3 regions of the Shewanella sp. SG44-6 genome follow, and region 2 is predicted to be linked to each of the others. Evidence: predicted binding sites of a transcription regulator. Region 2 holds the regulator's gene; each other region holds the start of a gene.
What was found. The regulator MetJ, encoded in region 2, represses methionine synthesis genes. The targets are predictions, from matches to a motif close to TAGACGTCTAGACGTCTA.
Positions count from the first base shown of each region.

Region 1: a site for MetJ is predicted at 1,785-1,802, ahead of metK (methionine adenosyltransferase). Genes of this name have one in related genera too.
Region 3: a site for MetJ is predicted at 2,167-2,184, ahead of metF (methylenetetrahydrofolate reductase). Genes of this name have one in related genera too.

Region 1 is NZ_JACJER010000035.1:1,014-5,023, reverse strand. It holds gene tkt (transketolase) at 1-1,292, opposite strand, end outside; gene metK (methionine adenosyltransferase) at 1,833-2,984, shown strand; gene H5185_RS08385 (GNAT family N-acetyltransferase) at 3,142-3,807, shown strand; gene H5185_RS08380 (hypothetical protein) at 3,876-4,010, opposite strand, start outside.
Region 2 is NZ_JACJER010000006.1:67,267-71,276, forward strand. It holds gene H5185_RS02215 (DUF3373 domain-containing protein) at 1-258, opposite strand, end outside; gene H5185_RS02220 (cytochrome c) at 411-740, opposite strand; gene H5185_RS02225 (sulfite exporter TauE/SafE family protein) at 1,050-1,787, opposite strand; gene metJ (met regulon transcriptional regulator MetJ) at 1,981-2,295, opposite strand; gene metB (cystathionine gamma-synthase) at 2,503-3,672, shown strand; gene H5185_RS02240 (bifunctional aspartate kinase/homoserine dehydrogenase II) at 3,813-4,010, shown strand, end outside.
Region 3 is NZ_JACJER010000065.1:22,959-26,968, forward strand. It holds gene H5185_RS12920 (c-type cytochrome) at 1-255, opposite strand, end outside; gene H5185_RS12925 (c-type cytochrome) at 266-889, opposite strand; gene metF (methylenetetrahydrofolate reductase) at 1,221-2,105, opposite strand; gene H5185_RS12935 (VOC family protein) at 2,646-3,131, opposite strand; gene H5185_RS12940 (3'-5' exonuclease) at 3,494-4,010, opposite strand, start outside.

The sequences.
Region 1 (4,010 bases), on a different contig from region 2:
TAGTTAATAAAACCACCATGCAACGACGCACCGTTCATAATACCGCTCATACCGAATTCACGTACACCGTAATAGATGTAGTTACCGGCAGGATCGTCTTGAATACCTTTTGAGCCAGACCAAAGCGTTAAGTTAGAACCGGCTAAGTCTGCGCTACCGCCAAGTAATTCTGGCAACATAGCACCAAAGAAACCAATCGCATTTTGAGACGCTTTACGGCTCGCAATACCTTCGGCTTTATCTTGGCTTTCTTGGATAAAGGCTTGTGCTTTTGCTTCAAAATCAGCAGGTAAATCACCCTTTAAAACACGGCGATCATATTCTGCAGCAAGTTCTGGGAACGCAGCTTGATATGCAGCAAACTTGTCATTCCATAATGACTCATTTGCCTCACCTTTGTGTTTGGCATCCCAACCAGCATAAACATCAGATGGGATTTCAAAAGGAGCGTGTGGCCAGTTTAAGAACTCACGAGCGGCTGCAATTTCAGCATCACCTAATGGTGCACCATGACAATCATGGCTGCCCGATTTGTTCGGAGAACCAAAACCAATAATGGTTTTACAGCAAATCATCGATGGCTTATCGGTGACAGATTTAGCTTGTTCAATTGCTGCACGGATGGCATCAGGATTATGACCATCAACATCAGCAATAACATGCCAGCCATAGGCTTCAAAGCGCTTAGGCGTATCATCAGTGAACCAACCTTCAACATGACCATCGATAGAAATACCGTTGTCATCCCAAAATGCCACTAACTTACCTAGGCCTAATGTGCCGGCTAATGAACTGGCTTCGTGAGAAATACCTTCCATTAAACAGCCATCACCTAAGAAACAGTAGGTAAAATGATCAACAATATCGTGACCAGGACGGTTAAACTGAGCCGCTAAGGTTTTTTCGGCAATCGCCATACCAACAGCATTGCTCAAACCTGCGCCTAAAGGACCGGTGGTGGTTTCAACACCTGGAGTATAACCATACTCAGGATGACCAGGTGTTTTTGAATGTAATTGACGGAATTGCTTTAACTCTTCAATCGGCAACTCATAGCCTGATAAATGCAATAAAGAGTAGATAAGCATAGAGCCATGACCGTTTGACAGAACAAAACGATCGCGATCGACCCAGTTAGGATTAGTTGGATTGTGCTTTAGAAAATCATTCCATAGCACTTCGGCGATATCAGCCATACCCATTGGGGCACCTGGATGACCAGAATTGGCTTTTTGAACCGCATCCATACTTAAGGCGCGAATAGCGTTAGCGAGTACTTTACGAGATGACATGCTCTCTCCTGCTTGTTTGTAAGGTCTAGCGGGCAATTGTGAAGCCATATTTTCCCCTACAAGGCGATGTGACGCAAATTAAAATTTCTCTCATTACATTTTTAGTCAGTAATAAGCTCACTTTTACCTATTAAGGTCGTCTTGCCGCTGATGTTTATTGGGTAGATAACATGCAAAAAGCCCCGTAATGAACATCTACATACTGAGTAATTATTTATTGACAGTCAGCTTAGAAAACAGCGCTGGGTAAGTAAAACGTCAACTTGTCTCAACACTTAACACCTCATAATCATCCTCAATATTGTTCAATTAATGGCACTAAAGTGTTTAAAGCAGACCAACAAAAATGATTAAAACTTAATTTAATCAGCAGTTTAATTAACCCATTAGCTAAACACACTCATAGAGAGTAAAAAATATTCATGCACTACTGCACAATTATCTGCTTAAATTCGTATTAAGGGGTGTTATCAAATTAGATTTCGACTAAAATAGACGTCTAGACGTATATTCAAATGCAACCAACGAGATTTTCCTATTATGGCAAAGCACTTGTTTACCTCTGAGTCGGTCTCAGAAGGTCATCCAGATAAAATCGCCGATCAGATTTCTGATGCGGTATTAGACGCAATACTTGAGCAAGATCCAAAGGCTCGTGTTGCGTGCGAAACGTATGTTAAAACCGGTATGGTATTAGTGGGCGGTGAAGTCACCACTTCTGCTTGGGTAGACATTGAAGAAATTACCCGTAAAACCGTCCGCGAAATCGGTTACACCAATTCAGATATGGGTTTTGATGCTGATTCATGTGCGGTACTTAATGCCATTGGCAAACAGTCACCAGACATCAATCAAGGCGTTGACCGCTCAGATCCTGCTGAACAAGGCGCTGGCGATCAGGGCTTAATGTTTGGCTATGCCAGCAATGAAACCGACGTATTAATGCCTGCACCCATCACTTACGCTCATAAGCTAGTTAAGCGTCAGTCAGAAGTGCGTAAAGACGGCACTTTACCTTGGTTGCGTCCAGATGCAAAAAGCCAAGTAACCTTTGCATATGACGATGGCAAAATCATCGGTATCGATGCGATTGTATTGTCAACTCAACATCGTGAAGACGTAACACAAGCAGATTTGATTGAAGCCGTAATGGAAACCATCATCAAGCCTGTATTACCTGCACAATGGTTAAACAAAGACACTAAATACTTTATTAACCCTACTGGTCGCTTTGTTATTGGCGGACCTGTTGGTGATTGTGGTTTAACTGGACGTAAGATTATCGTTGATACTTACGGCGGAATGGCGCGCCATGGTGGCGGTGCATTCTCTGGTAAAGACCCATCGAAAGTAGACCGTAGCGCAGCTTATGCTGCACGTTATGTGGCTAAAAATATTGTTGCTGCAGGTCTTGCTGATCGCTGTGAGCTACAAGTGTCTTATGCTATTGGTGTTGCAGAGCCAACATCTATCAGTATCGAAACATTCGGTACTGGCAAAGTGTCTGAAGAAGTATTGATCAAATTGATCCGTCAGCACTTTGAGCTGCGTCCTTATGGTTTAACCGCAATGCTAGATTTGGCGCGTCCTATCTATCAACAAACTGCAGCTTATGGCCATTTTGGTCGCGATATATTCCCTTGGGAAGCGACAGATAAAGCTGAGATTCTCCGTGCTGATGCCGGACTATAATAAGCTAGGTATCGATATAGCCTTAACGCTTGTTGGCTAAGCTAAAACGATATCAAACATAAAACCGCCATTTGGCGGTTTTATGTTATTGGCGCTATCCAATTTGCACTAGCCGATGTAATAAGCTAATGATTTAATCTCGACACTGGGTCTCATTATGTATCAAGCCACTTGGCTAGAAAAAAATATAATAGCAAAGCAAGCTGTTGCACCGCCATCCGTAGGGGCGGAACCCATTGAAGCTGATTTAATTGCGAATAAGTCGATTGCGAGTCATCCTACCGCTGTAGAAGGCAACGCGATTGAACTTGCTGAAAGCAAACTCTCAGCGATTAAGCTCTGTGCAATAAAAGAATGGTCAGCCATTAAATTATTCTATCGTCAGCATATGCCTTATGCGCGATTAGCTCAAAAAGAAGCGATAGCAGTTATTAATCACCTAAACTCAAACGCTACTGATAATCAAGACAGAAGTGATGACGTTAATAGGGCGACATTCAGACCGCGAAATATTATTGCCGCTATAAGAGTCAAACCGATAGGCCACTATCAACTGGTAAATGGATTGTTAGTTCACCCCGACTATCGTGGCCAACACCATGCAAGCCACTTATTACAGTTTATTGCACCTAGATTAAAGACTAAACATTGCTTCTTATTTGCTCACCCATGGTTAATAGGCTTATATCAACAGCAGCACTTTGTGGCGATAGAACCGCTGCAAATATCGCAGTTACCAGCAGAAATCACCCAATTATACTATCGTTACCACTCTGAAGAACGACCACTGGTACTGATGCAGTTAAATAACCCTGAGCAATAATGCACATCAATGATTTAGCGAAATCATCCTAATGCGTAAACATAAATGTAGATAGTATAATAAATAGGTTAACAATGATCGAAGTGCGCACTTTCAATGCACATAAATGACACTTGCTGCATACTCATTATTGGCACATCTTTGACACTAATTGATGCCATATTGATCTGCTCAATTTGAGTAAATAAGGCTATTGCAGCATG
Region 2 (4,010 bases):
CATGGCAGGGTTCCATGTGACATTTTGATAATGTAATGAGTGTGCTTTGGTTCTAAAGTCACCAGTGATGGACACTCTGTCCAGTGCCGTATGGCGCTCAGTTTTATCAACCCGTGAGTTTAAGTCGTCAAGATCTTCGGTAATGGTGGCCAGTTGTTGTTTAAGATCGGCAATTTTTTGTGAATCGGTGTCTGCCGCTAAGCTAGCGCCGCTCATGAAAAGCGCATTAGCTACAAGTATTGATATCAGAGTTCTCATCATCTTTCTCTCCCCCTAAACTTGCCAAATGTATAAGCTGATGTGGCAAATTTTTGGTGTAAAAATCCCTGAGGCTAAGCCTCACTATTTTGTCAGTTTGGTTATTGGCTGATGTGTACGCTTAAGACGACAAGGCCCTAAGCTGTAATGACTTAGCCACAGGTTGCTGGTTGGTCTGAATCGGCTGCGTGGTCATATAAAAACTGTTGAATATCTTTCAAGTCTTTTTCTGATAGCGCCTCGAAAACAGCAGGTTTGGCTTTATGCATATCGCGGGTGAAAAAGCGATCCCACTGGCTCATGGTTTTGGTCATCGGGGTGAGCTCTTTGCCTTCACTATTGGCACTGTGGCAAGCTTTACATTCTTTTTTATAAAGATGTTTACCTTTTTTAGGGTTACCACCTTCTGCAGCCATTACTTGGCTACCAAGAGAAAATGCAATCGCGATTGCAATACCAACTTTAACGTAAATGTTCATCATTTTATCCTCTACAAAGCTTTTTATGGCTGGTGCCTTAGCAACATATATTTATTGTTTTGCTGTAAATAATGTTACCTAAAAGGGGCTAGTGTTAATTTGAAGTAGATCATATCCATGAGAAAAAACTAATTGAAAAAAAGTTAATTGATAAAAATCTAATGGAGTTGGTGTGATGCAGATCTATTGTCTAGAGGGTAATAGTTTGCTAGAGGATAAATTAACGTTTAGTGACAGGGATTCAGCCACATAAAATAATGTGCAGCCCTGTTTGTTGGAAGGTCATTTGATAAAGATAATCAGTGAGTGGCGTTAAATTAATGCGATTGTCGACTTTATTACTAATATTGTTGCGCTAATGCTACACAATATTAATGTCGCAGCCCGGGTTTTCTCTTTATCGACACGGCCAATTAATCGACCAGAGACAAGGTAGCCAGCAATGACTGAGGGGAGTAATAGCAGTGATAGCCATAAATGTTTTACTTCAACTAAGCCGACAACGGCTAAAATAGCCAATGCGATTAATGAGCTAAAGACAAAAAAGGCTGATAGCGCCGCCCTAAATTGACTGGCATCTTGACCGGCAAGTAAAATGGCCATTGGTGGGCCGCCGATCGCAGCGATATTGCCAAATATGCCCGAAAATACCCCAGCGATAAATAAACTGATGCGATTGATTGGTGCGGTAAAGCGAAAGACGCTTAGGATAACGGCAATAAACACGATTGCTGCAATCACCAAGCCTAGTATGGCTTGTGGTGCAAACAGTAATAACCCTGCACCTAAAAATCCTCCTGGAACACGTCCCAGTAAGGCATATTGTAATCCATTAAACTGCAGGTGGCCGCGCTCTCTAAACAAGGTCATTGCAGAGATTGCAAAACCCATGGCAATAATAGGAACAGGAACTAATTGAGGATTAACAATATACAGTAGTGGGCTTGCTACAACGGCTAACCCAAAGCCAATTAAGCTTTGGGTTAGCGCGCCAAAAAATACAATAATTGATGCCAGTATCAAAGTGGTTGGATCGATAAATGACATCATAATTTCTCTTTAAAATATTACTGCTTATAGCAATCCACATTGAAATTGGATCTATTTTAGGCGTACAGCAACTATGCCTTTAAAGACTGCCTCGAATACCACGCTAATCATTTTCGCTAAAAGAGCAAACTTCAATAAGGATTGGTATCAATGGGCAGTTTTAAAGTCGGTGAGGGATTCATTAACCTGTAGGTTATTCGAGCTCTTCCCATTCGATACCCATATCATCCATTAACTTTTTCGCTTCACTTGGAATGCTATCAGGCTGATCTTTTGATAAATCACCGTCATAAGGTAATGGTTGACCTGTGTACGCGTGCAAAAATGCTTCGCATAGCAGTTCACTGTTAGTTGCATGGCGCAGATTATTTATCTGGCGACGCGTCCGCTCATCTGTCAGTACTTTTAATACTTTTAAAGGGATAGAAACCGTAATTTTTTTTACTTGTTCATTTTTTTTGCCGTGTTCGGCATATGGGCTGATATATTCGCCATTCCATTCAGTCATTAACTTACCCTTAACGATAAATACGCTGCAGATTTTAAACCGTTACAATCTCTAGTCAAATTATTGCTACTATTTAATCCCGATGCAAATAGATTTCTCGATGTTTAGACGTCTAAACGTCTATTTTGGTTGACTCAGGGAGAACTCTTCGGTAAATTTGGACGTCTAGACATCTATTGTGTGTTTGTGACTTTTTAGGAATCAATTATGACTCAGTATCAAAGTGCCACTTTGGCCGTTCGCCAGGGTATAGAAACAGACACACAACATGGTGCTATTGTGCCGCCGATTTATTTATCGACCAATTATTCATTTGATGGCCATACTAATCCTCGCGAGTTTGACTACAGCCGTTCAGGTAATCCGACGCGTTGTATATTAGGTGAGGCGATTGCAAAACTTGAGCAAGGTGTAACTGGTGTGGTGACATGTACCGGCATGGCGGCCATTACCTTAGTGACCAGTTTGTTGGGCCCAGATGATTTATTGGTTGTGCCGCACGATTGTTATGGTGGCAGTTACCGTTTATTTACTAACCTGGCCAAAAAAGGTCAATTTAAGTTATTGGTTGTTGATCAAACTGATGCGCAAGCGCTGGGCAACGCGATAGCGCAAAATCCCAAAATGGTCTGGTTAGAAACGCCATCAAATCCATTACTGCGGGTAGTCGATATTAATGCGATCAGTATCGCTTGCCATGAGGTTGGCGCGTTAGTGACGGTTGATAACACTTTTTTGTCGCCAATATTACAACAACCTTTATTGTTGGGGGCCGATATCGTTATTCACTCAACCACCAAATACATTAATGGTCACAGTGATGTGGTCGGTGGCGCTGTGGTGGCTAAAGATGCTGAAGTGGGTGAATTATTACATTGGTGGTCAAACACCCTTGGATTAACCGGTTCTGCTTTTGATAGCTATTTAACCTTACGTGGCTTAAGAACGCTGGCAGTCCGCATTCGTGAGCATCAACGTAATGCGCAAAAAATTGTAGAATTACTCAATGCCAGTGATGTGGTTGCCAAGGTGTATTATCCAGGGCTAAAAGACCATCCGGGTCACGAAATTGCCGCAAAACAACAACAAGGTTTTGGCGCTATGTTAAGTTTTGAATTAACCGGTGGCGAAGCTGAAGTGGTGGCCTTTTTACAGGCATTATCTTTGTTTAGTATTGCTGAAAGTTTAGGCGGAGTGGAAAGTTTAGTTGCTGTTCCTGCCACCATGACTCACCGTGCAATGGACCCACAGGCAAGGCAGCAGGCTGGTATTAAAGACACTTTACTGAGATTATCTGTCGGTATTGAAGATGCAGATGACCTGCTCGCGGATATTCAAGCCGGTCTCGCCGCTGTTACTGCGATAAAATCAGCTTGAGTTGGCTTAATTCGAGTTTAAGTTTGCTGTGGTTCCGGCCAAATAAAGTAAAATAGAAAATATGCACTTGCCACACTGTTTATTTCAAATTAGAAGTATAGCTGTCGCAATAAAAGTCTTAGTTGTTTAAGGAGTTAGTAATGACGCGAAGTCATTTACATAAGTTTGGTGGTTCAAGTTTAGCGGATGCAGATTGCTATCGCCGTGTTGCCCATATTTTGCTTACACATGGTCAAAGTGATGATTTAGTTGTGGTATCGGCCGCCGGCAAAACGACTAACTTTTTATACAAATTACTCACTCTGCGTGACAGCGGTCAGTTATGGCAAGAAGAGCTT
Region 3 (4,010 bases), on a different contig from region 2:
ATCTCTAAGCGTTTGAGTATTCACGAACAATTGATAGCCTAGGCGAACTTTGTCACCAAAAACTCCCGCAGGAATATCGGTTAATGACGCAGGTTGTAGATAGTTCTCACCCACTTTTTTAGGTACTGCAGGCAATGCCGCTTGGCGATCAGGTAGTGCTGCTGAAGCTGTAGCAGGAACTTCAGTTAACATTTCATTGGCCTGTAAAGGCAAGCTAAACAGGACACCAATGCTCAATAGCGATAATAATTTCATAGCCATGTCCTTATTTTATATTGGCAAAATACTGCGATAAACCATCGATTTCGGCAGCTGTTAATTTCCGCGCAATATTACCCATCATATTGTCAATATCACCGGTTCGAGTGCCGTCTTGCCAAGCTAATAGTTGGGTCTTGATGTAACTGGCTTGCTGGCCTGCTAAGCGAGGGAAATTGCCTCCGCCAATTGCCGATGGCCCATGACAACTGGTACACGCCGGAATAGTTCGCGACCAATCGCCTTGAAAGGCTAATCTTTCAGAGGGATCACTAATGGCAACCTTGTCACCGCGAAATTGCAGCGAAATATCAGCAACTGGCTGTTGGCTAAAATATTGTGCCACTAGGCCAATATTATCACCTTGTACCGTGGCAGCCATTGCTAGCATGGTGGGGTTTTGACGTTTACCGGCATGAAACAACTTGAGTTGATTGGTAATGTATTCAGCCGATAAACCAGCTAAACGAGGGCCAATGATATCAATTCCTTGACCTTGAGCACCATGACAAGAAGTACATAACTGAGCGGCGGGTGGAATGGCTTGTTGAGGTTCTGCAGCATTTGCTTGCACAATATTAACTATGGTTAAGCCAGCCAATACACTGAGTACATAAAAGGATGTTTTCATCATCACACCTTTTTAGTTATTAATTGTTGTTAATATACCATAGGCTATAAATATGAAAAAAAGAATACGGCAAACGTCGAATACTCACACAAAAGGCCATAAATATTAAACAAAAAACCCGCTAATGAAATCATTAACGGGGTTAGAGACTATGACCACTGCGTCTGTTGCTATCGACTTAGCAGCCATTCTAATTTAACTTTTTTGAATAGGACGGCCTATTCAACGCTAAGCTATTTACGCTTAGTTCAAGGCAAAAGGCGCAATTTAATGGTTTAAATGAATGAGCATTTTTGCAACGATAAAATAGGCGTAGAGTCGTTATGCCTGTTTACTTTGGACGCACACCTAACGTATGGCAAATAGCATAAGTTAATTCGGCACGGTTAAGAGTATAAAAATGAAAATCTTTAACCCCTTCACGAGACAATACTTTTACCATATCAATCGCAACGTTGGCTCCAACTAACTGACGAGTTGCAGGGTCGTCATCTAAACCTTCAAATTGGCGATGTAACCAATGTGGAATCGCCACGTTAGTCATTCCAGCAAAACGTTTAGTTTGCTTAAAGTTAGTCACCGGCAAAATGCCAGGGATAATTTCAACATCTATGCCAGCGGTGACACAGCGATCGCGAAAACGTAAATAGGATTCAACATCAAAGAAAAACTGAGTAATGGCACGGTTGGCGCCCGCATCAATTTTTTTCTTCAAGTTAATTAAATCAGCCTGAGCGTTACGCGCATCTGGATGAACCTCAGGATACGCCGCAACCGAAATATCAAAATCTGCCACTGAACGTAATAAACGTACTAAATCATTAGCAAAGCGAGTTGGTTTTGGGCTGCCTTCAGGCAAATCACCACGTAAGGCGACAATGTCTCTAATACCTGAATTCCAATAATGCTTTGCCAGTTCAACTAACTCTTCATCACTAGCATCAACCAAGGTTAAATGCGGTGCCGCTAGAAGATTCGTCTCTTTCTGAATACGTTCAATCACGCTATGAGTACGATCACGTACGCCGGAATTGGCACCATAAGTCACAGAGACAAATTTAGGGTTTAACGGCTCTAAACGACGAACTGAATTCCACAGGATCTCTTCCATCTCTGGCGTTGATGGCGGGAAGAACTCAAAAGAAACATTAATATCATTCAGCTCAGACAAGCTCTGATTTAACGACTGGGCATGTTGCGCATGATGAAAAGCCATAATGTATTCCTTCAACTTCTGTAAAACTTAGGAGCCAATACCAATTAACTAACTTTCAATTTAGCCGTTTGGACGTCTATATGTCCATATACTAGTTTAACTGCATCCTAAGTCAAGCTAAAATACCATCAATTAACCAATTTAAGTCTACAGCTCAATCGCAAGCAATAACGCGAGCGCTAACGAAACCAGCCAAATCCTTTGAACCACAATAAAAATGACTACAGACCGACTATAAGTGTTCACTGTATTCCTTTTAGTGCCTAACAGCTCAAATCAGTTACGCAGCCATCTGCATATGTCTGCAAGCCTTTATCAAATCACTGTGTGACAAACCATCAAACTGACAATAAATGAGTTTCTTATGCGGTTAATAAAAACGAGTATTACTCTGATTAAGCTGGTTAGATTATTTAATCGTTTGATATATATTAAGTTTCTCTGCAAAAATGCTCAAAAGTAACCTCAAAAACATTTCCCATGACATAAAAAAGCTACTATCTAGGTAGCGTTAAAGTAATACGGATATCGTTAAACAAATTACTCGTAATCAGTAGAGTAAGTTTCTTCATAGCTGTGCGAGTAAAGTTCAAACAAGTTGCCAAACGGGTCTTCTAAGTAGACCATTTGTGCTAGCTTACTGTCGTCTTCTGGGTGGTAGCGCATAATGTCCATTCTTACTTTACCGCCATATTGCTCCGTACGCGCAATAGCGCCTTCAAAGTCATCTGTTTGCAAACAAAAGTGGAAGATACCAAGACGGGTAAAATCAACTTCGTGACGTTGTTGACGGTCGATCATTTCAAACATCTCCACACCAATACCGTCAGTCGTGACTAAGTGTGCAATGTTAAAGCCTTTAAAGCCTTCACCAAAAACGGCCACACACATTCTGCCAATAGCAGTTTTACGTTCTTCTTGAACCTTAGTGTTACCCATCACCACTCTTAGTCCCAGCGCTTTAGTATAAAACTCAACCGCTTTATCCATGTCGCCAACCATCAAACCTACATGATTCATTTTCATAACTTACTCCTAAAAACTATTGATTCGTCTTTGTTCGATGGCGTAATCTTACGGCGGACAGGTAATGAATAAAAATTATCAAAACTTATCTAATTGATAATTTAAATTTATAACACTTTGATAATCACAAAATAGAGATTCTCAAGCAATGATGTAGCTTTTGCCAATAAGACAAATTCAACACAGCAGAGAGCTTGAGAACCAACGAGTAGAAATCAGGGAACGGGTTTTATAGGTGAGTGATTAAGCGCAGAGGCAGTGCAGGAAACTTGATGACCCTAACTAATTGTCAACAAGCTTATTTATTTGGTCAAATAAGCTAATGTTGTTTATTAAATTAATTGGTGAGAGGCTCATATTCTTTAGGGAGATGAATGGCTCTGTCTTTCTATTTCGAGAGCAATTAATAATGCGCTATGTGCATCATTTGCGGCGTATCTTTTCTGATGATCGTGTAAGGGGAATATTGACCAATTGGATTGTTGTGCACTCTTAGATAGCCGTTGATTAAAAAACATCGCAACCGCAACTCTAGCGCCAACGCGTTGTTTAACTTGCGCAAAACGCATCACCTTTGAAGAGAGTTCTTCTGTATTGATTAATTTAATGCCAAATTTTCTAAAAAGAAGTTTTTTATCTTCTTTCAATCCAAAACCTACCTTCTTTATTGTCGGGTCAGATAATATTTCAGCGATTGCAGTAAAGTTTTCATAAAATTTTGTAGGAAATAAGAATACTTTAGATTTTGTGGCTATCTGGATTAAATGAGGTCCATCACTGACCTCACCTTTTACAAAACAAGGTTTGCTCTCTGTATCAAACCCTAAACAAGAATGAGTTCTTAACTCCGCTATTGCATTTATAGAGTCGGCTTTGTTT